Regions from separate parts of the Rhizobium sp. SVR5-2C genome, predicted to be linked through region 2. Evidence: riboswitches for the same ligand, from Rfam matches in the RefSeq annotation. Region 2 holds a riboswitch; the other holds the start of a gene.
The links. A riboswitch is a leader RNA that binds a small molecule or an ion and turns the genes downstream of it on or off. The one in region 2 is predicted to bind cobalamin.

Region 1 (15,445 bases), on a different contig from region 2:
GTTTGCTGGTATTATTTTATCTTTCGTTCGCCTTAGGAGGCGTGTAAACAGCACAACCAACGAAACAAGCGGAGTAAGCGGCGCATGGATGCCCGCGAAATGAAGATCAAGGCCGCCGAGGCGGCTCTTGCCCATGTCGAGAATGGAATGCGCCTCGGAATCGGCACGGGGAGTACGGCCGAGGAATTCGTCCGCCTGCTTGCCGAAAAGGTCGCCGGCGGGCTGAGGGTCGAGGGCGTTCCGACCTCGGAACGCACGGCGCGGCTTTGCGTCGAACTCGGCGTGCCACTGAAATCGCTCGACGAACTTCCGGAACTGGACCTGACAATCGACGGCGCCGACGAAGTGGACCCGGCGCTGCGCCTCGTCAAAGGCGGCGGCGGCGCGTTGCTGCGCGAGAAGATCGTGGCGGCGGCTTCGAACCGCATGATCGTGATTGCCGACGAGACGAAGCTGGTCGAGACGCTTGGCCGTTTTCCGCTGCCGATCGAGGTCAATCCGTTTGGTCTCGTTTCCACCCGGATGGCGATCGAAAAGACGGCTGCGAGGCTCGGCCTGACCGGCAGCCTTGTGCTTCGCCAATCCGGTGACGGAGAATTCACGACAGACGGCGGCCACTACATCATCGATGCATCTTTTGGCCGCATTCCTGATGCAGACGCGCTTTCGAGCGAGCTGAATTCCATCCCCGGTGTCGTTGAACACGGACTTTTCCTCAATATGGCGGCACTTGCGATCATCGCAGGTCCAGCGGGTGCGCGCACGCTGCGGGCGAACAGATAACAGGAGCATTGAGAAGCATGAAGAAATTTGCAGGTCTTGGCCGGTTTGCCGCTGCGACGGTTATTCTTTCCGGTATCGCTTTCGGCTCGGCTGCGCAGGCGCAGGAAATTTCGGATGAGCAGTTGAAGGCGGCGCGCGCGGCCGTTGCGGCCATCGGCGCGACGGCTCAGTTCGACAACATCCTGCCGGGCCTTGCCGAACGCCTGAAGGCTGGTCTCATTCAAGATTCGCCGAACTACGAGGACGTGATTAGCTCGACGGTCGACGCCCAGGCGCTTGCGCTGGCGCCGCGCCGCGCCGATCTCGAAAAGGAAGCGGCAACGAACTACGCAAAGGCGTTCACTCTCGACGAGCTGAAGGCAATTGCCGATTTCTATAACTCGCCCGTCGGCAAGAAACTGCTGAGGGACGGCCCGATCGCATCGCGCGAAACCAACAGGGCGGCCGATATCTGGGCACAGGGCATCGCTCGCGATCTCCAGCAGAAGGCTAGTGCCGAGCTTAGCAAGGTGATCAAGGTGCAGCCGGTCCCCGAGACCGCGCCAGCGGCAAATGCACCGGCTGCGGCTCCGGCCGCCAAGCCCTGACCCGACGAGCACAAGCGTGAAAGCCCGGCATCGGCCGGGCTTTTGTTTTTGCCCGCGCAGAACCTATATCCATTGAACCACCCCACGCCGATTCCATCCGGAGCATACTTCCATGTCTTCATTTGATTACGACCTCTTCGTCATTGGCGGCGGTTCGGGAGGCGTCAGAGGCGCACGCGTTGCCGCTTCGCTTGGCAAGAAGGTGGCGATCGCGGAGGAGTACCGCTACGGCGGCACGTGCGTCATCCGCGGTTGCGTTCCGAAGAAGCTGTTCGTCTATGCCTCGCAGTATCACGAGCATTTCGAGGATGCGGCCGGTTTCGGCTGGACGGTCGGCGCAAACTCTTTCGACTGGAAGAAGCTGGTCGCCGCCAAGGATGCTGAAATCGAGCGACTGGAGGGGCTCTACAAGAAGGGGCTGTCGAACGCGAATGCGGAAATCCTCGAAACCCGTGCGGAACTCGTCGACGCGCATACGATCCGGCTGATAAAGACGGGGCAGACTGTCACCGCCAAGACCATCCTCATTGCGACCGGCGGCCGGCCAAACCCGCATGCGGCATTGCCCGGGCATGAGCTTTGCATTTCCTCCAACGAGGCTTTTCATCTTGAAGAGTTGCCGAAATCGATCGTGATCGCTGGCGGCGGCTACATCGCCGTGGAGTTCGCCAACATCTTTCATGGACTGGGTGTCGAGACGACACTGATCTATCGCGGGGCGGAGATTCTTTCGCGCTTTGATCAGGATCTGCGCCGCGGCCTGCACGAGGCGATGGTTGCCAAGGGCATCCGTATCCTCTGCCATGATGTCCTAGAGAAGGTCTCGGAAGCCGAGGGCGGGCTTGCCGTCGAGACGCTGAAGAACGGTACGCTGCATGTAGGCGCCGTGCTGCTGGCGCTCGGACGCGATCCGAACACCGAGGGCCTCGGGCTCGAAGCGGCAGGCGTGAAGATGAATGAGCGCGGCGCGATCGTGGTCGACGAATATTCGCGAACGAGCGTCGACAACATCTATGCGCTCGGTGACGTCACCGACCGGGTACAGCTCACCCCGGTCGCCATCCATGAAGCGATGTGCTTCATCGAGACCGAATACAAGAACAATCCGACGAAGCCGGATCACGACCTGATCGCGACGGCTGTGTTCTCCCAGCCCGAGATCGGCACGGTCGGCCTTTCGGAAGAGGAGGCTGCCAAGCGCTACAAGGAGCTCGAGGTCTATCGTGCCCAGTTCCGGCCGCTCAAGGCAACGCTGTCGGGACGGGCAGAAAGGATGCTTATGAAGCTGATCGTCGATGCCGAGAGCAGGAAGGTCGTCGGCGCGCATATCCTCGGCCATGATGCCGGCGAGATGGCGCAGATCCTCGGGATCACCCTGAAAGCCGGATGCACCAAGGACGACTTCGACCGCACCATGGCACTTCACCCGACCGCGGCGGAGGAACTCGTCACCATGTATGCGCCGAGCTATCGTATCCGCAACGGCGAGCGGGTCTGACGCACGCCTTGCGAGGCTTGCAGGTCACCAACAAACCAAAAGCCGCTGCGCGTTCTCCGGAACCCGCAGCGGCTTGACTATCCTGAATTTGCAACGCTCTTAGTTCGTCAGCCGCAGAGCATTGCCGCCGCTGGTCGCCTTGACGAAGAGATGCGTCATGGCATTTTCCATATCGTCCTCCGGACCGACTTCGAAGAACAGATCGTCGGAGGCACATTCCTGCAGCTTCGTTTTGATCTTGCTGGCGAAGATGTTCTTCATGTGGTTTTCCCAGATATCGTCGCCCGTTAGCGGGATATAGGTGGTGTAGAGCACTGCCATCTTGATGCCTCGGTTCTTCAGAGCCGTGCAGTATTTGGTGTCGATCGGCTCCAGGCAGCGGCCTTCGCCATCATACCAGTTTCCGCCGCAGGTGCCGCCGGGCTTGAGACTGTCGCCGACGCCATCCGTCACGAAATAAACGATCTTCTGCGGGTCGGCGGCGCTCGATCCGGTGCCGCCATCGCCGCTGATTTCCTTGCCGATCGCTGTGAGCGCGGTGTCGAAACTCGTAAGGGCATTGTCGTTGAAATGGTCGTGGTCTGTGGTCATCAGGCCGACATTGCCGACGGCCTTGGAGGCGCTTGCCATGTCAACGGTCAGTGACGTCACTTTCTCGATGCGGTAGCCCGGCTCGAGCGCATAGCTGCCGAAGCTGTAGGCGGCGATGTGATACTGATCGGCACTCGCCGACGCCGTGTTTACCTTGTCGATCAGGGCTTCCGCCGCTTTCGAGACGACGTCGATACGCAGCGTTACGTCGTTGTTGCGTGCCGCGATATAGGTACTGTCCGGATTTTCGTTGAACTTTCCGTTGCTCCCGTAGTAGCCGATATGGCAGGCAAGTGCGCAGGCACGACCGCCATTGGCGCCCGTGATCGCGCTCAGTCGGTCCATTTCCGTCTGCGTCGCAGCGATACCCATCGAGGGCGTGTTGTCGAGCAGCATGTAGAAATTCGTGTAGCTCTTGCTCTGTGCGCCGTAGACGGCGGTGGCCGCGCCGGACACCTTAATGGAGTCCTGCCCGAGCACCCGCATGAAGGTCGTCGGGATCTGCGCCGTGAATGTTGTGGTCGATGTGACCTGACCGTTCAGCCGGGCAACCTTGAGGTCGACGTCGATCGGCATGTCCGAGAGTTCGGCGCTGGTGGTGGAAGAGGAGCGCTGGGCAAGGAAGAAGGCTTTTCCATCGTTCTCGGCGATCGTCACTTCGCCATCCTCAGTCATCGCCTGATAGGCCTTGTACCCGGCCGAGCCTTCTGAAATTGCTCCCAGCGCCGCAGAGTCGGCCACATCCATCAAATCGGATCGAACGCTCAACGCATGGCCGTAATCGACCGCCATTCCAGCGGCGCCGACTATCGGCACAAGAAGTACGGCGGTCAAAATGCCGAAATTGCCGGACTTATCTTTTAAGAAACTTCCCAAAACACGCATAAATTGCTCCGAAATATAATTACAACCTGAAATTCCGTGACTATCTCAAATGGAGATAAAATCCTCCTTAATGCCCTTGGGAGATTTCTCTGCATCGGTGCGAATCTGACGATTGTCATACATTGGGGAATTGAGAGGCCTGTCGGGCGGGTTAAGCGGCTATGCAAGGCGGCCGTTAAGGTTTATAAGCCGCTCACTTTTCAGCGCGTAGCCCGGCAGACGACCGCCGTGGCAAGGACAGGTGATTGACATGGCACAGAATTGGACCCCGAGCAGCTGGCGTGACAAGCCGATCCAGCAGGTTCCGGATTATCCGGACCAGGCCGCTTTGGCGGCAACGGAAGCCCAGCTTGCCAGCTATCCACCGCTCGTCTTTGCCGGTGAGGCGCGGCGTCTGAAGAAGGCGCTTGGCAATGTTGCCGAAGGCAACGCCTTCCTGCTGCAGGGCGGCGATTGCGCCGAGAGCTTTGCCGAACACGGCGCCGACACGATCCGCGACTTCTTCCGGTCGTTCCTGCAGATGGCTGTCGTACTGACGTTCGGAGCACAGCTGCCCGTCGTCAAGGTCGGCCGTATCGCCGGACAGTTCGCCAAGCCGCGCAGCAATTCGCACGAGACGCAGGACGGCCAGACGCTTCTGACTTATCGCGGCGACATCGTCAACGGCACGGAGTTCACCGAAACCGCCCGCACGCCCGATCCGGAACGCCAGGCCATGGCTTACCGCCAGTCGGCGGCGACGCTGAACCTGCTGCGTGCTTTCGCGATGGGTGGCTATGCCAACCTCGAAAACGTGCATCAATGGATGCTTGGCTTCGTCAAGGACAGCCCGCAGGGCGAGCGCTACCGCAAGCTTGCCGACCGCATCAGCGAAACCATGGATTTCATGAAGGCGATCGGCATTACCGCGGAGAACCAGCCGAGCCTACGCGAAACGGACTTCTTCACCAGCCATGAGGCGCTGCTTCTCGGCTACGAGGAAGCGCTGACCCGCGTCGACTCGACCTCCGGCGACTGGTACGCGACATCAGGCCACATGGTCTGGATCGGCGACCGCACGCGCCAGGCAGACCATGCGCATGTCGAATACTGCCGCGGCATCAAGAACCCGATCGGCTTGAAGTGCGGCCCGTCGCTGCAGGCGGACGATCTGTTGAACCTGATCGACATCCTGAACCCGGCGAACGAAGCTGGCCGTCTGACGCTGATCTGCCGTTTCGGCTACGACAAGGTGGCGGACCACCTGCCGCGCCTCATCCGCGCGGTGGAGAAGGAAGGCCGCAAGGTCGTCTGGTCCTGCGATCCGATGCACGGCAACACGATCACGCTCAACAACTACAAGACGCGTCCGTTCGAGCGCATCCTGTCGGAAGTCGAAAGCTTCTTCCAGATCCACCGCGCCGAAGGTTCGCATCCGGGCGGCATCCATGTCGAAATGACCGGCAACGACGTGACGGAATGCACCGGCGGCGCGCGCGCGGTGACGGCCGGCGACCTGCAGGATCGCTACCACACCCATTGCGACCCGCGCCTCAACGCCGACCAGGCGCTCGAGCTTGCCTTCCTGCTTGCCGAGCGGATGAAGAGCGGCCGCGACGAGAAGCGCATGGTCGCCAACGGCTGATCGCTTGAAAATCGGAACAAGAGAAGCCCGGCCGAGTGCCGGGCTTTTTGTTCGCCCGCCGCGACCGCATCAAAATCCCTGACACTCTGCTTCAAGCAATTGGATTTGACGCAGCCGCAGGCAGCCGCCAGTCTTGCCGTCTATCGAGAAACGGGGGCTTGCATGGTGAGGGACTATACGGGCGGCTGCGGCTGCCGGGCGGTGAGGTTTCGAAGCAGAAACGAACCCGGCCGGTGGTCGGCTGTCATTGCTCGCAGTGCCGGCGGCAGACGGGACTCTACTATGCGTCGTGCGACGTGCCGCTCGACGGTCTGACGATCGAAGGCGAAAGCGCGATCCGCTGGTACCGGTCGAGCGAGACCGCCGACCGCGGCTTCTGCGTCAATTGCGGCTCGGCGCTGTTCTGGCAGAGAAAGGGATCGCCGATGGTATCCGTCATGGCGGGCGCCTTCGACCAGCCGAGCGGCCTTGCCTTCGGCTATCACATCTATTGTGCCGACAAGGCTGACTTTTACCAGATCAGCGGTGACGCGCCGCAATACGCCAAGGGTATCTGAGCGGCGGTCGCAGCGGTGCCGGTGATTCCATCGCATTCCCGTCACACTTGTCACTCCCGTCTTGTCGATGTCCGGGGTTAAGCTTGCCGGCGAATGTTCCTTGTTACCACGGTAGGCGATTGGGATGCCCTTGTTGAGGAAGAGCTTCCGCCTACATGCCGCCGGGTAACCTGCCGTCCATCCTTGCCTCAGACGGGGCAGGCCATGACAGTCACAGGAGAGACCGATGCAAGAGGCCCTTGTCGTTCGCCGCGAGACGCATATTCCGGCGCCGCCGGCCGCGGTGTTTGCCCTTTTGACCGATCCAGAGAAGATCTTGCGCTGGATGGGAACGGAAGCCCAGATCGAGCCGCAGCCTGGAGGGCTCTATCTCGTCAACGTCACCGGCGCTCGCTTTGCCCGCGGTTCATTTCGCGAGGTGGTGCCGGTGCACCGGCTGGCCTATAGCTTCGGCTGGGACGGCAGCGAGATCGTGCCGCCGGGATCGAGTCTGGTCGAGATCGACTTGGTCGAGCAGCCGGACGGAACGCTGCTGCGCTTGACCCATACCGGCCTGCCCAATGCCGCGCAATGCGCTGGCCATGCGGAAGGCTGGGCGCATTACCTCAAGCGGCTGACCGAGGTCGCAGCCGGGCGCGATCCCGGTCCGGATCCCATGCATGGCAGATATGACTAATCTCCGCTCCTGAACTCGCGGTACCGGAGCCGATGCCCTTCGAGGGGCGGCCTTACGCTGACGGATGACAGCTAACGTCCGCGGTGGCATGATCTCCGGCATGGATCTGCCCGCGCCCCTTGCCTGGCTGGTCGACGAGGCCGGCGCCTCGCCTGGCCCTGATCGGTTCCTTGCCCAACTTGGCGGCCGCCTGCTGGCCGACGGCCTACCGCTTGCCGGTGGAGCCCTGACGCTCGCGGTACCGCATCCGATCATCGCCCGACGCACCTGGCTGTGGCGGGCGGAGAACGGGGCGGTGATCGAGGCGCTGGGGTTTAACGACGGTCCGTCCAGCCAAGCTGGACGTGACTGGCTTGCCGGGCTTGGGCACGTGCGGGAGGAGATAGTCGGGCCGGCGCCGAACAGTCCCATGCTGGGCTGGGCCGGAGCCCAGCCATTCGACGCCGCCGAGGTCCGCCGGTTGCGCCAGGTTGCGCGTTTTGCAGCAGCCCCCTTGGCCGCCTTGGCCGCGCGGTCGGAACTGGCAACGCTGCTCGAGGCCTATCTCGGCCGGCGCAGCGCCGCCCGCGTGCAGGCCGGCGCGCTGGGCCGCGGCACCGGAGAGACCATCCATGCCGTGCTGCTCTGTGCCGATCTGCGCGACTTCACCGCCTTGTCCGAGGCGACGGAGCCGGCGGCAATGATTGCTGCCCTCGACGCCTGGTTCGAGCGCGTCACCGGGGCGGTGCACGCGTTCGGGGGCGAGGTGCTGAAGTTCATCGGAGACGGCGTGCTGGCGATCTTCCCTGTCACCGGCGTTCCAGGCGACGCGTGCGAAGCGGCGCTCCGCGCGGTTGCCGCCGCCCGCGCCGGCATGGCCCATCTCGATGCGGCACGGCAGGCGCAGGGACTGCCGCCGCTGCCCTTTGGCGCGGCCCTGCATTTCGGGGAGATGCTGTGGGGCAATATCGGCGCGGCCGACCGGCTGGATTTCACTGCCATCGGCCCGGCGGTCAACCTGGTGAGCCGGCTCGAAGGGCTGTGCAGGCCACTTGGCCGCAGCGTACTCATCTCCGGCGCGGTCGCTGCGGAGACGACAACGGCGTTGATTCCCTTGGGCGAGCACTTGTTGCGCGGCATTGCCGAACCCTGCGCGGTCTTCACGCTGCCGGAGGATTGAACTTCGTCAGCCAGGGTCGAGCGGTTCAAGCCCCTTTCGCCGCCAGCGCAGCGTTCAGGTGCTGGACGTCTTCCCGCAACGCGGCGATCTCGGTCAGAACGCGCATGTCGATCTTCTGGTGCAGCGACAGAACCTCCAATTCGGATTTGAGGTTCACCTCGTAATCCTTGGCCGCCTCGAAGCGGTCGCGCTCGGCTTGCCGGTTCTGCGACATCATGATGATCGGCGCCTGGATGGCGGCGAGCATGGAAAGAATCAGGTTCAGGAAGACGAAGGGGTAGGGATCAAAGGCGCCCGTCACGAGAATGATCGTGTTGATCACGGTCCAGATCGCCAGGAAGGCAAGGAAGCAGATGATAAAGGACCATGAGCCGCCGACCCTTGCGATGCCGTCGGCGACGCGTTCCCCGAAAGATGCCTCAGCCGCAATAACCGCGTTGACATCCGTAGAGATGATCTTGCGCTCGTGCGCCCTCTTGAGAATTCGCTTTTCGATATCGCCGAGGTCCTCGATTGGCTTGTCGAAATGCAGGTGAACGAAATCCGAGAAATTATGCATGCCTGGCTCCGATACGTGATCGTTTTGGAGCCAGTATTATACCTCGCGGCCAAATTGCAATGCGGCCGGTTTCAGACCGTCACGAGCCCCTGCTTGCTAGCAGGTCGTACTGCGGGAAGAAACGCTCCAGCGTCCGCGCCTTGCCGAACATGATGTCGTGCTGCAGGTAGCGGTAGTCGCGCACCAGCGGATCGAGCTTCTTCTGATCGAGCACCCAGTCCGGCGTCACCTTGTTGTCACGTGTCGCGAGCTGGTAGCGGTCTATGATGTTGTATTTCTTCTGCACGCGCCCGAGGAGGCCTGTGTAGAAGGGGTGCTCGAAACCGGCGAACTTGAGGAGATTATAGGGGATCAGCGAGGGGCTGATCGTGCCGACATTCTCCTTGACGCCTTTCCTGTTGGACCAGATGACCAGCGGCGTTTCATGTTCGCGCTTCATGACGTCGAGCGAAGCCCTGCGTGTGGCCACCATATCCGGCATGTAGCCGGCGCTCATGTAGGTGTTGCCGAGCGGTGGCAGATGGTCTCCCCAGAGGACGATGATCGTTTCGCGATTTCGCTTCGACGCCCAGTCCATCAGCTTCTTCAGACTGTCGTCAGCTTCCTTCACGCCCTGCGTATAGGTCGCAAGCGTCGCGCGGTCGGCGTCGGGGATGTTTCCGTGGATGTCGATCGTGTTGCGCGCATAGCGGCCCGGCTCATAGGGCCCATGCCCCTGCAGGGTGACTGCGAAGAAGAAGAATGGCTGATCGAGGCCGTCGCCCTCGCGCATGATCTCCTTCATCAGGGAGTCGTCGGAGGCAAAGAGGCCGCGCTTTTCCATCGGCGGCATCGTCTCTTCGGTGCGGAATTCCTCGAAACCGAAATCCTTGTAAACCTGATTGCGGTTCCAGAACCAGCCACTGTAGGGATGCAGTGCCCGCGCCGTGTAGCCTTGCCCGCGGAAGAACGTCGCAAGTGACGGGACGTCGTGGCGGAGATACTGCTGATAGGGGATGCTGCCATAGGGCAGGAACGCGTTCGAAAAGCCGGTCAGTGCTTCAAACTCGACATTGGCGGTCATGCCGCCGAACTCCGGCGAAAACACGTGCCCGGACTGCATGGCACGGATATTCGGCATCGGATCGGCGCTGAAGGAAACGTTCGTGAGCCGCGTGGGGTCCCAGAACGACTCGCTCATCAGCATGATGACGTCCGGCTTTTCCCGCGGGCCGGCCAGGTAGCCGAAATTGCGCGCGGGGATCGCGTCGAGCGCCTCGGCGTTGAGACCGGCCGGGACGGCGACATCCGCCATTGGGACATTGAAGAGGAAGGCCAGGATGAAGCCGTTGTTGCGGTAGTTCTCCTTCTGGTCCCACATGATCGGCACGACCTGCAGGCGGTCGCGGATATAGGAATACTGCGAATAGTCCATCAGCGAGCAGAAGGCGGCGATGACAGGCACCCCGAGGCAGAGGCGCCGCAAGCGTGCCTGCGCGGAGAGCTTCGGGAAGTTACGCCAGGCATAACGCCATGTCAGGAAGAGACCCGCAACGGAAAGCGCAAGGCCGATGACGAGCGCTACGGCCATCCACGGTCTGTCGCGCACCATCACCGGCAGCAACTCCATGATCTGCCGGGTGAAGAGCACGTCCGACGGATAGAACGGATCGGAGAGAAAGTGCTGCTTCTGGTTGGAGACGAAAGCAGGGATCACGATAAGCGGTACCAGGATGAATACGGACTGGTAGCGCCGTCCGAATGCGGCATCGAGGGTCAGCATCACGATCGCCAGCATGGCGACCGTCGTCATGCCGGGCCGGGCTGTCGATGTCAGGAATTCGCCGACATCGGTGAGCGTGCCGCGGGCGATCCATTCGACGCTAATCGTGCTGAGGAGGGCAACGGATAGGGAAAATGCTATGCCGATCGCCGCGCGTGCTGTGGGAGATTGCACGCTCGACCCGAAACCAGCAACTCTTCGTGCCTGCGCGGACTTCAATACCAACGCGATCAACGTCAGACTCCAATGTCATAAAAGCTTCATCTCAATGTCACATGTCCGTCATGAACGGTAGATGAACCCTGACGTTCCGCAATGGTTTCGCTTTTTTGCCCGACTTAGTCCGCGGCTTTTCATGGCACGGCGATTGCAGCGGCAGCCGGTGCGCGCTAAATGAATGACATGACACAAGAAAACGCGCCTTTGAATACGCTCCACATTGCCGTTGCCCAGTTGAACCCGACGGTCGGGGATGTGGCCGGAAACCTTGCCAAAGCCCGCGAAGCACGCGCCGACGCGGCCCGCCAGGGCGCGCATCTCTTGCTTTTGACGGAGCTTTTCATTTCCGGCTATCCGCCGGAAGACCTGGTGCTGAAGCCGGCATTCTTGAGAGCCTGCCAGAAGGCGGTCGAAGACCTCGCGGCCGACACCGCGGACGGCGGGCCAGGCGTCATCGTCGGCTTCCCGCGGCAGGGCGAGACCGGGCGCCACAATTCCATCGCGGTTCTCGACGGCGGCAAGATCCTGGTACTGCGGGACAAGGTCGACCTGCCGAACTACGGTGAATTCGACGAAAAGCGCGTCTTTTCGGAAGGAACGATGCCGGGACCAGTCAATTTCCGCGGCGTGCGTCTCGGCGTGCCGATCTGCGAGGAGATCTGGAACGATCTCGGCGTGTGCGAAACGCTCGCCGAAAGCGGCGCGGAAATCTTGCTCGTCCCGAACGGCTCGCCCTACTATCGCGGCAAGGTCGACGTGCGCCATCAGGTGGCGCTGAAGCAGGTGATCGAAACGGGCCTGCCGCTGATCTTCGCCAATCAGCTCGGCGGCCAAGACGAGCTCGTCTTCGACGGCGCGAGCTTCGCCTTCAACGGCGACAAGACGCTCGCCTTCCAGATGAGCCAGTTCGAAACGGCATTGGCCGTCACCACTTGGAGGCGCGGCGAGGACGGATGGCGCTGCGCCGAGGGTCCGATGTCGCGCATTCCCGAACTCGACGAGGCCGATTATCGTGCCTGCCTGCTCGGGTTTCGCGACTACGTGAACAAAAATGGCTTCAAGAACGTCGTGCTTGGCCTGTCGGGCGGGATCGACTCGGCCATCTGCGCAGCGATTGCGGTCGATGCGCTCGGCGAGGAGCGCGTCCGCACGGTCATGCTGCCTTACCGTTACACCTCTGCCGATTCGCTGAAGGATGCGGCGGATTGCGCCAAGGCGCTTGGTTGCCGTTATGACATCGTGCCGATCGAGGAGCCGGTGAAGGGCTTTACCGCGGCGCTGTCGGAACTCTTCGAAGGTACGGATAGCGGCATCACCGAGGAAAACCTGCAGAGCCGTGCACGTGGCACGATCCTGATGGCGATCTCCAACAAGTTCGGCTCGATGGTCGTCACGACCGGCAACAAGTCGGAAATGTCGGTCGGCTATGCGACCCTCTACGGCGACATGAACGGCGGCTTCAATCCGATCAAGGACCTCTACAAGATGCAGGTCTATGCGCTGGCGCGCTGGCGCAACAGCCACGTGCCGCCGGATGCGCTGGGTCCTTCGGGCGTGGTGATCCCGCAGAACATCATCGACAAGGCGCCGTCCGCCGAGCTTCGTCCCGACCAGACGGACCAGGATTCGCTGCCGCCTTATCCCGTGCTCGACGACATTCTCGAATGCCTGGTTGAAAAGGAGATGGCGGTGCGGGAGATCGTCGCGCGCGGACACGACGTCGAGACCATCCACCGCATCGAGCACCTGCTCTATCTCGCCGAATACAAGCGCCGCCAATCGGCTCCGGGCGTGAAGATCACCAAGAAGAATTTCGGACGTGATCGCCGCTATCCGATCACCAACCGGTTCAGGGACCGGTAACAAGAATCCGGGAGGATGTATGCGCAGTTCGGTCGAGATCTACAACATCCGCACCGGTAAAAGCCGGGTTGTCTTTCAAACGGATCAGCTGATCGAGGCGCCGAATTTTTCGCCGGATGGCGGCTATCTGCTGGTCAATGGCGATGGGCTGCTTTATCGGCAGAGGCCGGATGGAGCTGGCGGGCTGGAGAAGGTCGATACCGGTTTTGCAGTCGCCTGCAACAACGATCACGGCATCTCCGCGGATGGCACGATGATCGCCATCTCGGACAAGACGGAATACGGCAAGTCATGCATCTACGTCCTGCCTGCGGCTGGCGGCACGCCGCGTCAGGTCACGCAGAACCTGCCCTCCTACTGGCACGGCTGGTCGCCCGATGGCCGGCATGTCGCTTATTGCGGTATCCGCGACCAGGTTTTCGACATCTACACGATTTCCGTAGATGGTCGCGAGGAAACGCGCCTGACGCATGGCGAGGGGCGCAATGACGGCCCCGACTGGTCGGCCGACAGACAGTGGATCTATTTCAATTCCAGCCGTACCGGGCTCATGCAGATCTGGCGCATCCATCCGGACGGAACGGGTCTCCAGCAGGTGACGCATGACAATTACGGCAACTGGTTTGCGCATCCGTCGCCCAAGAACGACAAGGTGCTGATCCTGTCCTACGATCCTGATGTCTTCGACCATCCGCGCGATCTTCATGTGCGGCTGCGGCTGATGGACATGGACGGCGGCAATCTGACCACGCTTTTCGAACTCTTCGGCGGGCAGGGCACGATCAATGTGCCGTGCTGGTCACCGGAAGGTGATGAATTTGCCTATGTGCGGTATTTCCCGGTGGCTTGATCGGGACAGCAATCCGGGAGATAGAGACTGCCGTCAGGTGCCTGCTTCAAGCAGGAGAATCGGGAATCCGGTGTGAGACCGGAACGTGCCCAACGCTGTAAGGCTGACGCTTGCTGCAAAACTGCCACTGGCTTTCGGGCCGGGAAGGCTGCGGCAAGCGGGTGACGCCAAGTCAGAAGACCGGCCTGACAGGATAGACTGACCCGCGCGGACGGCGGGCGGTTGCGTTGTTGGGGATTTGACGATGCGACCCTTGAATGACGGCGCGCTTGCGGGCGCGTCTGCCTTTGATAGTGAAGAACGCGATGCGGTTTATCGGGCGATCATGACCCGCCGCGACGTGCGCGATCAGTTTCTGCCCGATCCCTTGCCCGACGATGTTGTGGGACGCCTGCTGGAGGCAGCGCACCACGCGCCCTCCGTCGGCTTCATGCAACCCTGGAACTTCATTCTGGTGCGCGATCCGGCCGTTCGGCAGCAGGTGTGGCAAGCCTTCGACCGCGCAAACCGCGAGGCGACGGAGATGTTCGACGGGGAGCGCCGCGACAAATACCGCTCGTTGAAGCTCGAAGGCATTTTGCGGGCGCCGCTCGGCATCTGCGTGACCTGCGATCCGACACGCGGCGGCAGCGTGGTGCTCGGACGGACCCACAATCCACGCATGGACGCCTACTCGACGGTCTGCGCGGTCCAGAACCTGTGGCTCGCGGCCCGAGCGGAGGGCGTCGGTATCGGCTGGGTGAGCATTTTCCACGAGAGCGACCTGAAGGAGATACTCGGTATCCCGGCGCATATCGAGGTGATCGCGTGGCTGTGCGCAGGCTATGTCGACGAGCTTTACCTGGAGCCGGAGCTCGCCGTGAAAGGCTGGCGGCAGCGCCTGCCTCTGGAAGAACTGATCTTCTCCGACCGGTGGGGCAACCGCTAGCGCCCGTCAGTTCTGTTGCGGCTGCGCGCCGGATGTTGCGGGCCTCTTGAGGTCGATCGCACCCTGATCGCCAGCCAGGAACTGCGGACCGACCTGACGGACCTTGTTGTTTGCGGGATCATAGGGGCGATCCGGCACCGAGGGTTGCGGCGCCGGTTCCGGGGTCGCGGCGGCGGTCGCCGGCGGCTTCGACCGGATAGTCGTGATCGAGCCTTTCTGCGGCGGCTCGCTGATCGCCTGGTTCTTGCGGATGTTGTCGTAGTAGGCTGACAGATTGCAAGAGCAGGTCGACTTTTCGCCGGGGGCGCGCTTCTTGTAGGCGAAGGCATTCGGCATGGCGCTGTAAGGCGCACCGGTCGACGCCGAGATCATGTTGGCGGCGTCGGGGTTCGCGATGTCCTGGTAGAAGAGTTCGGTTTCAATGCCCGGGCACATTTTCGAGCATGTCGCAGCGTCGCGTCCAAAATCGACCGAGGTTGCGTTCGTGGTGATCGGGAAAAAGCCGCCGTCGCAGGTGCGCACGCACATGGTGGTGACTTGCGCCATCGGCTCGCCGCGCGGCACGCCGAGCGGGATGAACGTGTCGCTGCGCATTGTCTGCTCTTCGGGGCTCGGCGCGGGGGCATAGGCTTGATCGTCGGGCCAATATTCCTCGACCTCATTGCAGCCATTGTCTTCAAGCGCCGCCATCAGCTCCCGGCGTCCGCGATCGTCCACGCCTTCCCGTTCGCGCAGGTCGTTGCTGCGGTCCTGCAGATACTGGATGTTGTCGACCATGCGCGCTTCGGATTGCTCCAATTCGCTGCAGTAGTCCGCATTCTCGCCGCCGATCACCACCATGCTGTCGACAGAGCAGCCGTACCTGCGCATGTCTTCGCGGACATCGCGCAGTTCGAGATTCTGC
Region 2 (15,445 bases):
GGCGCCGCATGCACGGCAGCTTTAGTGCTGAGTAGTTGCGGTAGCTACGCACCAAAGCATTCGCGAGGCTGGAATCGCGGACATTTCGCTTAAAGAGCCGCTTTCACCTTTTCCGCGACGTCGGCCGGCACCCATGGTACCCAGAGTTCGGAGTAGTTGCGCAGGAAGTAGAGTGCGGCACCCTCATTGCTCTCATGATTTTCATCCTGCCAGGCCAGAACGTCGTTTATGGTGGCGTTGTCCCAGGTGCGGGCGCGCAAATAGCCGAGTGCCGGACCGGCTCGGTCGGCAAAGGCCCTGGTGACGACGGTGACGGCTTCAGAAACGGGGTAAGCGTTGACTTGCGGATGGGCGCATCCCTCGACCGACGTGCAAGCCCGCCATTCCGCGCTGTCGTGGGCAACACTCATGCTGAGTTGCATCATGTCGTATTGTCCGAGGATCGCCGTCGGCGCCCAATAATAGCCCAGCCAGCCGGTCTTGGTCTTGAAGGCGTTGGCAATCGAATCGTCCAGGTCATCCGGATTTTTGCTGTCGATCAGCTCGAAGCCCGCCTTGCCCGCATCGAGAGCCTTGAAAAGGTTGGCCGTCGAAATCCTGCAACTCCAACCTGGAGGGCAGTTGTGAACGGCTCCCTTGGAGCTGGCTCCAGGCGCAGGGAAGAGGTCCGGCCGCTTCAGGGCATCCTGCACCGAACGGATATCGGGATTCGCATCGGCAATGAATTTCGGGATCCACCAGCCTCCGATCCCCCCATTCGACAGGATCTTCGAGGTTTCGATCAGCTGTCCGTTCTTTATCGCTTTATCGAATCCAGTCTTGATGGAACCGATCCAAAGCTCGGGGGCAATGTCGGGTTCACCCTTCTGGTCCATTGAAGCGAAGGTGGGCATCGTACCGCCCGGCACGAGCGTCACATTGCAGCCGTAGCCGTTTTCGAGAATGAATTTGTCGAAATTGGCAGCGATGGCTGCCGACTTCCACTTCATCTCCGCAATCGAGACATTGCCGCAATCCGCCTGTGCGGCGCGAGCGCCATCAAGCAGACATACGGCGAGGAAAAGCAAGGCCCGCATGACTTTCATTCGGCTGTTCCCATTTTCTGCTGGCGTGCAGCTTTTAGGTTGCAATGTTAGCCGCAAAATCTCTCTGTTCGGTGAACGCTGCGCCCGGTCGATTTTGCTTGTTCCAGGCCCCGAACTGGACGCGATACCGAAAATCCAGCGCGGATCAAGACTTTCAGCTAAGTAACTGCTCAGCCTTCACTAAGATGCATCGTCTTCCGTTGCGTAAACCCGGGCCAGTCAGAGTTGTCTGCCAGCTATGGAATAGGCAGCGGAAAAATCAGTAAAATTTCAAAAAAAGCCGAAATTAATCGTTGTTTAAGTCCTCAATAACATTCCGGTAAGAATGTCACTGTATCAGTTGGGCAACGGCGGGGGACAACCGCTGTTTTTCTCCGGATTAGGTAATGCGTCCCGGAGAATCGAGTTTCGCCGCGTATTGGCGAATACGCCAGAGTTTCGGCAAACCGCGCGCGCTGCCAGGCCGCGCGGTTTTCGTGTTTCAGGCAGGTGATTGACCACAGCCAGCGACGCGTTGTAGGCCTCGCCGTATGACCAAGGCCATTATGCTCCAGGGAACCGGCTCGGATGTCGGCAAGACGGTACTTGTTGCCGGGCTTTGCCGGCTAGCCGCCAATCGCGGGCTCAAGGTCAAGCCTTTCAAGCCTCAGAACATGTCGAACAATGCCGCCGTTGCCGATGACGGGGGAGAGATCGGGCGGGCGCAGTGGCTGCAGTCGCTTGCCGCGCGCACGCCGTCGTCGGTGCATATGAATCCGGTGCTCTTGAAGCCGCAGTCGGAAAACGGCAGCCAGATCGTCGTGCAGGGCAAAGTCTGGGGCCAGGCTAGGGGCCGCGATTACCAGAGGCTCAAGCCGCAGCTTCTGGAATATGTTCTGCAGAGCTTCGAGATCGTTTCCGAGGGTGCCGATCTGGTGATCGTCGAGGGCGCTGGCTCGCCGGCGGAAATCAACCTGCGTCCGGGCGATATCGCCAATATGGGGTTTGCGACCCGGGCCAATGTCCCCGTCGTGCTTGTCGGCGATATCGACCGCGGCGGCGTCATTGCCTCGCTTGCCGGCACGCACGCGATCCTTGAGGACGCCGACCGGGCGATGATTTCCGGCTATATCATCAATAAGTTCCGCGGCGATGTTTCCCTTTTCGATGAGGGGATTGCCGCAATCAATCGCTTCACGGGATGGCCATGTTTTGGTGTCGTGCCGTGGCTGAAGGCGGCGGGGCGCTTGCCGGCGGAAGATTCCGTCGTGCTCGAACGCCTTGCCGGGGGTGCGTCCGGCGCCTTGAAGATCGCCGTGCCGGTTCTGCCGCGCATTGCCAACTTCGACGATCTTGATCCGCTTCGCGCGGAGCCCGACGTCGAGCTCGTTTTTGTCAAGCCGGGCGAGCGCCTGCCGGCCGATGCAGCGCTGGTGATCCTGCCCGGCTCGAAATCGACGATCGCCGATCTTGCCGACCTGCGCGTGGCTGGCTGGGATCGCGATCTGGAGGCGCACGTGCGGCGCGGTGGCCGCGTCATCGGCATCTGCGGCGGATATCAGATGCTGGGCCGCATGGTTCATGACCCGCTTGGCATCGAAGGGGCAAGTGCAGAGACCGCGGGCCTCGGATTGCTCGATGTCGAGACGGAAATGGCGCCGGAAAAGACCGTGCGAAACAGCCTGGCGGTTTCGGCTGAATATGAGGTTCCGCTTGCCGGCTACCAAATCCATCTCGGTCTAACGACTGGACCGGATTGCGCAAGGCCGTCGGCTCTCATCGATGGGGTTCCGGACGGCGCCGTTTCTACCGATGGGCGAGTGATGGGAACCTATCTTCACGGGCTTTTCGGCAGCGACGCCTATCGCAGCAAGCTTCTGGAGAGTTTCGGGCTCTCCGGTCAGCGGCAGGGCTATCGGCAAAGCGTCGATCAGGCGCTGGACGAGGTCGCCGCCGACCTTGAGACGCATCTCGACAAGGCCTGGCTGGCCGGGCTTCTCGGTTAGCCCAGGATTTAGATTTCGCCGGAGACATCCCGGCGGCGGCGGTCCAGTTCTTCGCTATAGCGACGCAGGGTATGGCTTTCGCTGAGCTGGCCGACCACCTTGCGCTCGATGAGGTTGTTGACGACGGCGAGCGCTTCGCTCTCGGTCTTGTCGAAGATCGCGGCGGCCTGCTTTGCATTCATCTGCGGCTGCAGGAAGTCGTTCCGGTAGCGGATGAAATCCTGGAGGCCCTTGCCCTCGTCGTCGGTATCGACCAGGCTCGCGTAGATGTCAGGAACAAGCACGATGCCGGCATATTTGTCGGAGTCGTCAATAAGGATGACTCGCTGCGTCGAGCCGATCGGAAAGGCTCGCTTGAACTCCTCCAGCGTCAAGCCGGTCTTCGCCGTTTTCACGTCGGCGCGCATCAGCTTGTCGACGGTCAGGTTGCGGATCCAGCCGACATCGTGAGCGCTGCGGATGCTCTCTCCACGAAGGTGGAAGCGCCATGTGGCGAAGGAGTAGCCGAAAGTGCTTCTGACGACGAGCGAAGAGGTGATGACCGCCGCCAGCACCAGCGCGGTGATGGGAAAGTCGCCGGTGATCTCCAGCGCCAGGAAGGTCGTCGTCAGCGGCCCGCCGATGATGGCGACGGCAAGCGAGCTCATGCCGACCACGGCGTAAACGACCGGCGTCAGTGTCGCGTCCGCGAAGTAGGGTGCGGAATAGGCGAAGAGCTTGCCCAGCAGGGCGCCCATGAAGAGCGAGGCGAAGAACAGGCCGCCCCTGAAGCCCGAGCCGATCGAGATCGCGGAGGCGAAAGATTTCAGCAGGAAGAGACTGACGAGCGCGGGAATCGTCACCTCGCGGGCGAGGTTCAGATGCAGCGCGCCATGACCTGCCGCAAGCACCTGCGGCGAGACCAGCGCCAGCAGGCCGACGACGATGCCGCCGAGCGCTGGTCGGAAGGGCGGAGCGATTGAGCTCTTGCGTGCCAGTTCCTCAACGAAGGAGACGCCCTGCATCACCAGGATGCCGACGCCGGCGCAGAAGGCGCCGAGCAGCACGGCAGGCACGTAATCCGCCGGCGCGACCGTGCCGAAGCTGCCGATGTCGATAACGAAATCGCTGCCGGCGAGGAGCCGTGCGACCAGCGTTGAGACCAGCGCGGCAACGACGACCGGTGTCAGCGACACGATCGAATAGGTGCCGATGATCAGCTCGAAAGCATAGAAGGCGCCGGCTAGGGGAGCGTTGAAGGCGGCAGCGATTGCGCCCGCCGCGCCGCAGCCGACGAGTGTGCGCTGATCCGCACGACGAAGCTGCAGTTTCAGCCCAAATTTCGAGGCGATACCGGCGGCAAGCTGCGTATAGCCGGCCTCGAGCCCCACTGACGCGCCGAAGCCATTGGAGACGAGGTTCTGGATGCTGACGAGGATACTGTCGGTCAGTGACAGGCGGCCGCCATGCAACGCATTGGCCTCGATCGGGTCGACCATCGGCTTCTTGCGCCATCTGGCGAGAATGAAGATGAGGAGACCGAGCAAGACGCCGCCGGCGACGGGAGCTGTAAGCAGCAGGAGCTTATTGTCGATCTGAGAGGCACTGAGCCGGGTCGTGACGTCGATGCCGAAGATCAGCCTGTGCATTTCCTCGGAGACGAGTCTCATGGCGGTGACCGCAAGCCCCGATGCGACACCGACGAGCGCGCCGGCAAAGACCATGCCCATCTCGCTGCGTCGGGCGAGCGCCCGCAATCGGCCGATATCAAAAAAGATGGTGAGAGGGCCGAGGCGGCGGATATGCATTCTGGAGAGCATCATAGGACAACTAGGCGGCAGGAGTGGCGGTCAAGGCCGGCGGGCGGCCTCCGCATGCTTGCCAATTGCGGCAGAATACCGGCGCAGCAGTAAAGTTTTTATGACGTAAGTCTCTGATTAAAAACGACAATGTTGGTAGTGTAAGTCGAGATGAACGCCTTGTCCGCCTCCGGCTGATTGACATGGCAGGGGTGGGCGCCTAACCATGCATTATCATAACGGATGGTTTCGGATCGACATGCGTCGATCCGGATGAAAAGGGAATGTGAAGGGGCGGACCCAAACAGGGCGTTCTCATCACAGCCGACCCCGCGACTGTAGAGCGGTCAGGGTCTTCCGTCCGGTGTTTGGGCCAATTCATGGCTGTTTCGCATGTCGCGGAATGGGTGAGGCGGCAAGGGCGCCGGAAAAGCCACTGGAAATGCATCGTGATCAGCCGGGGCAGGACGCCTCTATTTCTACGAATCGTCCGCCTTTTCACGAAATGCAGCCGGGAAGGCGAGGGAGATCCGCTGGCACGATCAGGGCGACCTCAATGGTCGCTCCGGTCGCGGCCGAGACCCGCGAGCCAGGAGACCTGCCATGCGTGCCGGGCGAGAAGCCCACCCTGGGGTATTGTTCCCCACCGCCAGCACGGAGGTTTGCATGGCTGAAAGAGAAGTTCTGCGTTCGCATGCCGCGAACGTTTTTGCTGTCCGTCGCAGTCCGCTCCAGATCGGACCGTGCTTCCCATGAGTGGATCCATCACCGGCACCGCCTTCGTTCTCGGCGGTGCGCGTTCCGGCAAATCCCGTTTCGCCGAGCAGCTTGTCACCGACAGCCGCTTGGAGCGCCATTACGTCGCGACCGGCCGTGCCTGGGATGACGAGATGCGTGAGCGCATCGATAAGCACAAGGCAGACCGGGGCCCGCTCTGGGCGACGCATGAGGAGCCTCTTGAGCTCGTCGCATGTCTTTCCGCGATCGACGGCGAGGGCCGGGCGATCCTCGTCGACTGCCTGACACTCTGGGTTACCAATCTGATGATGGAAGAGCGCGACATGGCGGCGGAATTTACCGCGCTTGCCGGCTGGCTGCCGAAAGCCAGGGCGCGCCTCGTCCTCGTTTCCAATGAAGTCGGCCTCGGCATCGTGCCGGAAAACCACATGGCGCGGGATTTCCGTGACCACGCCGGAAGGCTGCACCAGATGATCGCGGCGGAAGCCGCGGAAGTGTATTTTATCGCGGCGGGTCTGCCGCTGAAAATGAAGGGTTGAGTCCTATGAACCAGCAGAAAATTCCCGCAACGGTCATCACCGGCTTCCTCGGCGCGGGCAAGACGACGATGATCCGCAATCTTCTTTCCAACACGGGCGGCAAGAAGATCGCACTGATCATCAACGAGTTCGGCGATCTCGGCGTCGATGGCGACGTGCTGAAGGGCTGCGGGGCGGAAAACTGCACGGAAGACGACATCATCGAGCTCACCAACGGCTGCATCTGCTGCACCGTCGCCGACGATTTCATCCCGACCATGACGAAGCTTCTGGAGCGCGAGCAGCGCCCGGACCACATCGTCATCGAGACCTCCGGCCTTGCCTTGCCGCAGCCGCTCGTCGCCGCCTTCAACTGGCCGTATATCCGCAGCGAAGTGACGGTCGATGGCGTCATCACCGTGGTCGACAGCGCAGCTGTGGCGGCGGGCCGTTTCGCCGACGATCACGACGCCGTCGATGCGCTGCGCGCCGAGGATGCGTCGCTCGACCACGAAAGCCCGATCGAAGAACTCTTCGAGGACCAGCTGACCTGCGCGGATCTGATCGTTCTGAACAAGACGGATCTCCTCGATACCGCCGGCCTCGGCCGCGTGCGCCAGGAGGTAACCTCCCGCATTGCCCGCAAGCCTGTCATGATCGAGGCGAGGAACGGCGAGGTTCCGGCAGGCGTGCTGCTCGGCCTCGGCATTGGCACGGAGGCGGATATCGCCAACCGCAAGTCCCATCACGAGCTGGAGCATGAGGATGGCGCGCCGCACGACCACGACGAGTTCGACAGCTTCGTCGTCGAGCTTGGCGCGATCGCCGATCCGGCAGGCTTCGTCGAAAAGCTGAAGGCGGTGATTGCGGAACACGACGTTCTGCGCCTGAAGGGCTTTGCCGACGTGGCTGGAAAGCCGATGCGCCTGCAGATCCAGGCTGTCGGCAGCCGCATCGACCAGTATTTCGACCGTGCATGGGCAAATGGCGAAACGCGCGGCACGCGCCTCGTCGTCATTGGCCTGCACGAGATGGATCAGGCTGTTGTCCGCAAGGCCATTGAGGCGCTCGTTTAAGGCTCGGCCATGCACCTCCTTCTAGCCCAGAAAGGAACGATCAGCGACGGCGACGAGGCGATCGACCTTGGCCAGTCGCCCGGCGATATCCTGTTCCTTTCGGCGGCGGATACCGAACTTGCGGCAATCGCCGCTGCGCACGGCCAGAGCGGAGGGAAACCCTTCACGCTTCGGCTCGCCAGTTTGATGAGCCTCAAGCACCCGATGTCCGTCGATGCCTATATCGAGCGGACCGCGCGGCGTGCGAAGCTGATCATCGTCCGTGCGCTCGGCGGGGCGAGCTACTTCCACTACGCGCTGGAAGCACTGCACGCTGCGGCGGCACGCCACGGCGCGATGATTGCCGTGCTGCCGGGGGATTCCAAGCCGGATGCCGGGCTGACGCCGTTCTCGAATGTGCCGCTCGATGATCTGAATGCACTTTGGGCTTATCTGATCGAAGGCGGCGACGAGAATTCGCGGCGTCTGCTGGACTATGCTGCCGCGATGCTTTCGGGCGGCGCCGAAAAGCCTGCCGCTGCCGCGCCCCTGATGAAGGCGGGCATCTGGTGGCCGGGCAGGGGCGTTGTCAGTGTGGAGGAGTGGCGAGCTCTCTCCGAGTCGCTCTTCTCCCCAGCGGGGAGAAGATGCCCGGCAGGGCAGATGAGGGGGGCGAGCGACGCGAGGAGCGAACAGGGCCAGGAGGGCGAAGTTGGCGATTGCCGCGCTGCCCCCTCATCCGACTCTTCGGGCCACCTTCTCCCCGCTGGGGAGAAGGGAAGTTCCTGCGACCCCCCCACCGTCGCCATCAGCTTCTACCGTGCGCTCGTCCAGAGCGGCGAGACGAAACCCGCCGAAGCGCTGATCGAAGCGCTGGCGGCAGAGAACCTACGCCCTCTGCCCGTCTTTGCCTACAGCCTCAAGGACCCTGTCTCCACTGGCATTCTGGAAACGGTCTTTGCCGAAGCGAAGCCCGATGTCGTCATCAACACCACCGGCTTTGCCGTGTCCGCGCCCGGCGCCGACCGCGCGCCGACCGTGCTGGAATCAAATGGCGCCGTCGTTCTTCAGGCGATTTTCTCAGCCTCATCAAGAGAGGCATGGGCCTCCTCGTCCCAAGGTCTTTCCGCCCGCGACCTCGGCATGAATGTCGCACTTCCCGAGGTCGACGGCCGCGTTCTCTCGCGTGCGGTCTCCTTCAAATCGGCCGCCCGCTATGATGCGGCTGTCGAGGCGAATATCGTTGCCAGCGAGCCTGACGAAGGCCGAATGCGCTACACGGCCAAACTTGCGGCCAACTGGGCGCGCCTGCGAAACCGACAAGCTGCAGATCGGCGGATCGCACTGGTGATGGCGAACTACCCGAACCGCGACGGCCGTCTCGGCAACGGCGTCGGTCTCGATACGCCGGCCGGCACGATCGAGGTGCTGAAGGCGTTGCGGGATACGAGCTACGCGATTGCCGATTTCCCGGCGAATGGCGATGCCCTGATGCGTCATCTCTCCGAAGGCCCGACCAATTCGGGCCGGGACGGCAAGGTGATCCGCGAAACGCTTTCCTTGAGTCGATACAAGGCGTTCTTCGCATCGCTTCCCAAAAAGATTCAAGAAGATATCGAAGCTCGCTGGGGTGGTCCCGAGGCCGATCCCTATTTCGCGGATGGCAGTTTCGCTCTGCCCTTCACTCGCTTCGGAAACATGCTCATCGGCATCCAGCCGGCGCGCGGCTACAACATCGATCCGAAGGAAAGCTATCATTCGCCGGATCTCGTGCCACCGCATGGCTATCTCGCCTTCTATGCCTTCCTGCGGCAGGAATTCGATACCGATGCGGTGATCCATATGGGCAAGCACGGCAATCTGGAATGGTTGCCCGGCAAGGCGCTGGCGCTTTCCGAGGAATGCTACCCCGAAGCGATTCTCGGCCCGCTGCCGCATCTCTACCCCTTCATCGTCAACGATCCGGGCGAGGGCACGCAGGCCAAGCGCCGCTCGAGCGCCGTCATCATCGATCACCTCACGCCGCCGCTGACCCGAGCCGAAAGCTATGGCCCGCTGAAAGACCTGGAGGCGCTGGTCGACGAATATTACGAAGCCTCCGGCAGCGATCCGCGGCGCATAAGATTGCTCAGCAAACAGATCCTCGATCTCGTCGCCGACATCGGCCTGGACAAGGATGCGGGCATCGCAAAAGGCGAAAGCGAAAACGAAGCGCTGAGGAAGCTCGATGCCTATCTCTGCGACCTGAAGGAAATGCAGATCCGCGACGGATTGCACATCTTCGGGATCGCGCCGGAGGGCCGCCTGCTGACCGATCTGACCGTGGCGCTCGCCCGCGTGCCGCGTGGGCTGGGCGAGGGCGGCGATCAGAGTTTGCAGCGGGCGATTGCAAGGGACTTGTTCGGAAACCCCTCCCCAACCCCTCCCCACAAGGGGGAGGGACTTAACCCGTTGCAGCCCTCTCGATCCAACTCCGTTGCCGAGGTTGCGGTAGATCGATTCAGCGAGGCGCCCGCGGGAAATCCCTCCCCCTTGTGGGGAGGGGTTGGGGAGGGGTCTTCCTTCGATCCCCTGGACTGCAACATGGCCGCCCCTTGGTCCGGTCCGAAACCGGCGATTCTCGCCGACATCTCCGATGCCCCGTGGCGCACCAACGGCGACACCGTCGAGCGCATCGAACTGCTTGCCGCAAAACTCGTCTCCGGTGAAACCCCATGCCCCGCCCTCTGGTCCCAAACCAGATCGGTCCTCACTGAAATCGAAGCCCGCCTGAAACCCTCGATCCTCGCCTGCGGCACGGCTGAAATCGACGGTCTCCTGCGCGGCCTCGATGGCAGCTTCGTCGAACCCGGCCCATCCGGTGCTCCGACGCGCGGGCGGCCTGATGTGCTGCCGACCGGCCGGAACTTCTACTCCGTCGACAGCCGCGCCGTTCCGACGCCTGCAGCCTACGAGCTCGGCAAGAAATCGGCCGAGCTGCTGGTACGCCGTTATGTGCAGGATCACGGCGAGTGGCCGATTTCATTCGGCCTCACGGCTTGGGGCACCTCGAACATGCGCACCGGCGGCGACGACATCGCCCAGGCGCTGGCGCTGATCGGCGTCAAACCGGTCTGGGACATGACTTCGCGCCGCGTCACCGGCTACGAGATCATTCCACCCGCGCTGCTTCGGCGCCCGCGCGTCGACGTGACGTTGCGCATCTCCGGCTTTTTCCGCGATGCGTTTCCAGAGCAGATCGCATTGTTCGACAAGGCGATCCGTGCGGTCGGCATGCTGGACGAGGATGCTGCCGACAATCCGATCGCCGCCCGCATGCGCGGCGAGGTGGCGCGGCTTGCGGCAGCCGGGCTCGACGAGGCCTCCGCCCTGAAACGCGCCGGCTACCGTATCTTTGGCTCGAAACCCGGCGCCTATGGCGCGGGCCTGCAGGCGCTGATCGACGAGAAGGGCTGGGAGCGGCGTGCTGATCTGGCGGAGGCCTATCTCGTCTGGGGCAGCTATGCCTATGGTGCGGCGGAAGAGGGCCGGGCCGAGCGCGGGATCTTCGAGGAGCGGTTGCGCTCGATCCAGGCCGTCGTGCAGAATCAGGACAACCGCGAGCACGACCTGCTCGATAGCGACGACTACTACCAGTTCGAAGGGGGCATGGCGGCTGCGGCCGAACATCTGGGGACCAGTCGCCCGGCGATCTATCACAACGATCATTCGCGGCCGGAAAAGCCGGTCATTCGCTCGCTCGAAGAAGAGATAGGCCGCGTCGTGCGCGGGCGCGTCGTCAATCCGAAATGGATCGACGGCGCCATGCGTCATGGCTACAAGGGTGCCTTCGAGATCGCCGCGACGGTCGACTACCTTTTTGCCTTCGCGGCGACGACCGGTGCTGTCGGCAACCATCACTTCGAAGCGGTCTATCAGGCTTTCGTCGCCGATCCCAAGGTCCGCGATTTCATGGCGGCGAAGAACCCGGCGGCGCTTGCGGAAATGAAGGAGCGGCTGCTCGAGGCGATCGACCGCAATCTCTGGACCCCGCGCAGCAACTCGGCGCGCTTCGACCTTGCGTCAACGCCTCACACTGAAACGGCCAAAATTCGATTGGAAAAATGATGAGCGAAGAACCAGCAGAGACCAGCGAAAAGGACGATGCACGTCACGCCGAAAAGATGGCGAAGAAGAAGGCCGCGCGCGACAAGATCATGGCGACCAAGACGGACGAGAAGGGCCTGATCATCGTCCATACCGGCAAAGGCAAAGGCAAATCCTCGGCTGCCTTCGGCATGATCTTCCGCCACATCGCCCACGGCAAGCCGTCGGCGGTCGTGCAGTTCATCAAGGGTGCGATGTGGACCGGCGAGCGCGATCTGATCGAGAAGCACTTCTCCGACGTCTGCCAATTCCACACCATGGGCGAGGGCTTCACGTGGGAAACGCAGGACCGCGCCCGCGACGTGGCGGCGGCTGCTGCCGCTTGGGAGAAGGCGAAGGAGCTGATTCGCGACGAACGCAATTCCATGGTGCTGCTCGACGAGATCAACATTGCCCTGCGCTACGACTATCTGGACGTCAACGAGGTGATTGCCTTCCTCAAGGCCGAGAAGCCCTACATGACGCACGTCGTACTGACCGGCCGGAACGCCAAGGACGAACTGATCGAGATTGCCGATCTCGTGACCGAGATGGAGCTGATCAAGCATCCGTTCCGCTCGGGCATCAAGGGCCAGCCGGGCGTGGAGTTCTGACGACGCAATCGCGGCTTGGTGATTTGACAGCGGCACGGCTTGCCTCAAGAGTTCTGCCAGTTTTTGAGCGGGCGGAGGGTGCTGTGAAAATGTTGTCGAGCAAGATGAAGGGTCCGGCTGTCGCGGCTGCCGGCTCGCTGTTGATTGCCGTTCTCGGCTTCTCTTCCGCGCATGCGACGATCGTCGATGATTGGAACACGGTCAAGGCACCGGCAGCACCCGAGCTGAAGTCGGTGACGGTCAACAGTTCCGACACGGCGCTTCTGCTGCTCGATTTCAACGGCGCGCAGAATCCCGACAAGGGACCGTGCAACAGCAAGACCAAACCGCGCTGCCTCGCCTCGCTGCCGCAGGTCGAGAAGCTGATGAAAGCGGCTCGCTCGGCAGGGGTGCCTATCATCTACAGTATAACGGCAAATGCCACGCCCGCCGATATCGCGACTGTGCTTGCCCCCAAGGATGGCGACGCAGTCGTGAAGTCTGGCGCCAACAAGTTCATCAATACCGATCTCGAAAAGATACTGGCCGGCAAGGGCATCAAGACCGTGATCGTGACGGGGACCGCATCCGAGGGTGCTGTCCTGAATACGGCCGCCTATGCGGCCCTCAAGGGCATGAATGTCATCTTGCCGGTCGACGGCATGTCGTCCACCGATCCTTACGCCGAGCAATATGTGGCCTGGCACTTCGCCAATGCGCCCGGGGTTTCCGCCAAGACGACGCTGACGAAGATCGACGACATCAAGTTCGAGAAGTCCAACTAGAGACCGAGCCAGACACGTAGCGGATTTACCGGATCGGCGATTAGCTTGATCGCAAAGGCGATGCAGACGACGACGAGCAGCGGCTTGATAAGCCTTGCGCCAATGCGCATGGCAAGCCGTGAGCCTACCTGGGCGCCGAGGAACTGGCAGAACCCCATCAGTAGGCCAATTTTCCAGAGCGTCGCGCCGAAGGAAGCGAAGACGATCAGCGCGCCGACATTCGAGCCGAGATTGAGAAGTTTCGTGTGCGCGGTTGCCTTGAGCATGCCGAAGCCGGCAAGCGTCACGAAGGAGAGCATCAGGAAGGAGCCGGTGCCGGGGCCGAAAACGCCGTCATAAAAGCCGATTGCCGGCACCAGCGTCAGGCCGAATGCAAAAGGCGTTATCCGGCGATGCGTGTCGTTGTCGCTGAGGTTCGGCTTGAAGGCGAAGTAGATCGCGATGGCGACGAGCAGCACCGGCATGACGGCCTGCAGGACTTCACCCGGAACGATGGTCGCGAGTGCTGCGCCGAGCGCGCCGCCCATGACCGCCATCATTGCCATGGGAAGCTGCTCCTGCAGGTTCACATGTCCTTTCTGGGCATAGGCGAGTGTCGCGGAGGCCGCGCCGAACATCGATTGCACCTTGTTCGTGCCAAGCGTCTGCAGCGGCGGAATGCCGGCGATCAGCATCGCAGGCACGGTGATGAGCCCGCCGCCGCCTGCAATGGAATCGACGAAACCGGCAAAGAACGCCGCGATGCAGAGGAGAAGAAGCAGATGAAGGGCGATATCGGGCAAGGCGGGGAACTCGAAAACTGGGGCTGCGCCTTGTTGCATTTCCAGCCTTGGCCTGCAATGGCTGGAGACACATAGACGCGTTATTTCAAGGGCCGATGACCGGGATCAAATTCGATATCTCACACCGCCATGTGCTTGGCCTCGGTTGCGAGCGCGGGACACCGGCCGATGAGGTTCTGACGCTCGCGGCCGAAGCCCTGCGGCTGGCTGGGTTGGCGCCCGGCAATCTTGCGGCGGTAGCCTCCATCGACGGCCGTGCTGAGGAGCCTGCCGTTCTTGAGGCCGCTGCGCGCCTCGGCGTACCGGTGCTGTTTTTCAGCGCCGCACGGCTCGAGGAGGAGACGCCGAGGCTCAAGAACCCTTCCGACGTCGTTTTTGCCCGCGTCGGGTGCCACGGCGTTGCCGAGTCCGCCGCATTGGCCGCCGCCGGTGAGATGGCCGAGCTCGCGGTACCCAAGATAAAATCGCCACACGCCACCGCAGCGATCGCCCGCACGCTGTTGCAGAAAGAATAGCGGGCGTTATGGTGTTGCCACTTCGCTCGCCATCCTCGCGCGTTGGCAAATAGCACTAAAAGGAAATTTCATGCACAAGGTCATTTATGACACCGATCCGGGCGTCGACGACGCCATGGCGCTCCTCTTCCTGCACCGTCATCCGGACATCGATCTGATCGGCATCACGACGGTCTTCGGCAATGCCTCGATCGAGACGACGACGCGCAACGCGCTGTTTTTGAAGCGTGAATGGAATATCCCGGCACCGGTTGCCAAGGGGGCGAATGCAACGATCGATCCGTCCCGGAGGGAGATCGGTTGGCCGACCCACGTCCACGGCGAAGATGGCCTCGGCAATATCGATGTGCCGGAAACCATCGATCTGCCGCTCGATCCGCGTCCGGCCTATAGGTTCATCATCGATACCGTGCGCGCCAATCCCGGCGAGGTAACACTCGTTGCCGTCGGCCGCATGACGAACCTTGCGTTGGCGCTGAGAGAAGATCCGGAGATCGCCAGGCTGGTGAAGGCCGTCGTCATCATGGGCGGCAATTTTTATGTGCACGGCAACGTCTCGCCCGTCGCCGAAGCCAATATCCACGGTGACCCGGAAGCGGCCGACATCGTCATGACCGCGCCCTGGAAGGTGGCCGTCATCGGTCTCGACGTCACCGCCGTCACCACGATGAGCCGCGGCTATCTCGGCGAGATGGCGGCACGCGGCGACGAGGCCGTCAGGCTGCTCGACGCTCTCTCACAAGATTACATCGACTTCTATAAGCATGCGGTCGACGACGGCATGATGGTGCATGACAGCTGCGCCTGCGTCTACCTCGTGGCGCCGGAACTCTTCACGACGATGACCGGCCCGGTTCGCGTCGTCTGCGGTGGTATCGCCGATGGTCAGACGATCTTGAAGCCGGATGGCCGGCGCTTCCCGCCGGGCGAATGGGATGGCCGTCCGAGCCAAATCGTGTGCACCGGCATCGAGTCGGAAAAGGTGATCGGCCTCATTCGCGAAACGCTGCTGCGCGTTTGATGAATTGCGGACCGGCCGGGTCTCCGGCCGGTCCGCTCTTGTCGAATCCGATCAATGGGATGGCGCGCTTTCCTTTCATCCGGATACAGCGTCTTCGAAAATTGAGTCGGCTTCCATTTCGCACCTGCGCCCGGATTCTACGGTTGCCGTTGACCTAGTCTGCCGCCGGGCATAGACCACCAGGATGATTGAAAACGCATTCTTACATCTGCCGGTGCTGGAGCCGGGCAGCGTCTGGCTCGTGGGCGCCGGGCCGGGCGACCCTGGGCTGCTGACGCTGCTTGCCGCAAAGGGAATGGCAGAAGCCGATGCGATCGTTCACGACGCGCTGGTGAATGAGGAATGCCTGAAGCTCGCCCGGCCCGACGCAGTTCTCGAATATGCCGGCAAGCGGGGCGGCAAGCCTTCCGCCAAGCAGCGCGATATCTCACTTCGCCTGGTCGAGCTCGCGCGCGCCGGCAAGCG

Region 1: linked by a shared signal. The riboswitch ahead of bluB (5,6-dimethylbenzimidazole synthase) and the one ahead of cobU (bifunctional adenosylcobinamide kinase/adenosylcobinamide-phosphate guanylyltransferase) in region 2 are both predicted to bind cobalamin.

What each region holds. Positions count from the first base shown of each region.
Region 1 covers NZ_JBNDHT010000003.1:22,975-38,419, forward strand. Annotated here, with positions in the region: gene rpiA (ribose-5-phosphate isomerase RpiA) at 85-783, shown strand; gene ACPYOI_RS01455 (DUF2059 domain-containing protein) at 801-1,370, shown strand; gene gor (glutathione-disulfide reductase) at 1,483-2,868, shown strand; gene ACPYOI_RS01465 (TadE/TadG family type IV pilus assembly protein) at 2,968-4,344, opposite strand; gene ACPYOI_RS01470 (class II 3-deoxy-7-phosphoheptulonate synthase) at 4,595-5,968, shown strand; partial or broken gene ACPYOI_RS01475 (GFA family protein) at 6,131-6,525, shown strand; gene ACPYOI_RS01480 (SRPBCC family protein) at 6,752-7,201, shown strand; gene ACPYOI_RS01485 (adenylate/guanylate cyclase domain-containing protein) at 7,302-8,360, shown strand; gene ACPYOI_RS01490 (DUF1003 domain-containing protein) at 8,386-8,919, opposite strand; gene ACPYOI_RS01495 (LTA synthase family protein) at 8,999-10,921, opposite strand; gene ACPYOI_RS01500 (NAD+ synthase) at 11,084-12,763, shown strand; gene ACPYOI_RS01505 (TolB family protein) at 12,783-13,613, shown strand; cobalamin riboswitch at 13,632-13,816, shown strand; gene bluB (5,6-dimethylbenzimidazole synthase) at 13,858-14,541, shown strand; gene ACPYOI_RS01515 (DUF2865 domain-containing protein) at 14,548-15,445, opposite strand, start outside.
Region 2 covers NZ_JBNDHT010000035.1:33,469-48,913, forward strand. Annotated here, with positions in the region: gene ACPYOI_RS12765 (glycine betaine ABC transporter substrate-binding protein) at 90-1,076, opposite strand; gene ACPYOI_RS12770 (cobyric acid synthase) at 1,616-3,070, shown strand; gene ACPYOI_RS12775 (chloride channel protein) at 3,079-4,869, opposite strand; cobalamin riboswitch at 5,076-5,468, shown strand; gene cobU (bifunctional adenosylcobinamide kinase/adenosylcobinamide-phosphate guanylyltransferase) at 5,601-6,125, shown strand; gene cobW (cobalamin biosynthesis protein CobW) at 6,131-7,180, shown strand; gene cobN (cobaltochelatase subunit CobN) at 7,190-11,266, shown strand; gene cobO (cob(I)yrinic acid a,c-diamide adenosyltransferase) at 11,266-11,898, shown strand; gene ACPYOI_RS12800 (cysteine hydrolase family protein) at 11,988-12,662, shown strand; gene ACPYOI_RS12805 (TSUP family transporter) at 12,659-13,444, opposite strand; gene ACPYOI_RS12810 (cobalamin biosynthesis protein) at 13,540-13,959, shown strand; gene ACPYOI_RS12815 (nucleoside hydrolase) at 14,030-14,980, shown strand; gene cobA (uroporphyrinogen-III C-methyltransferase) at 15,165-15,445, shown strand, end outside.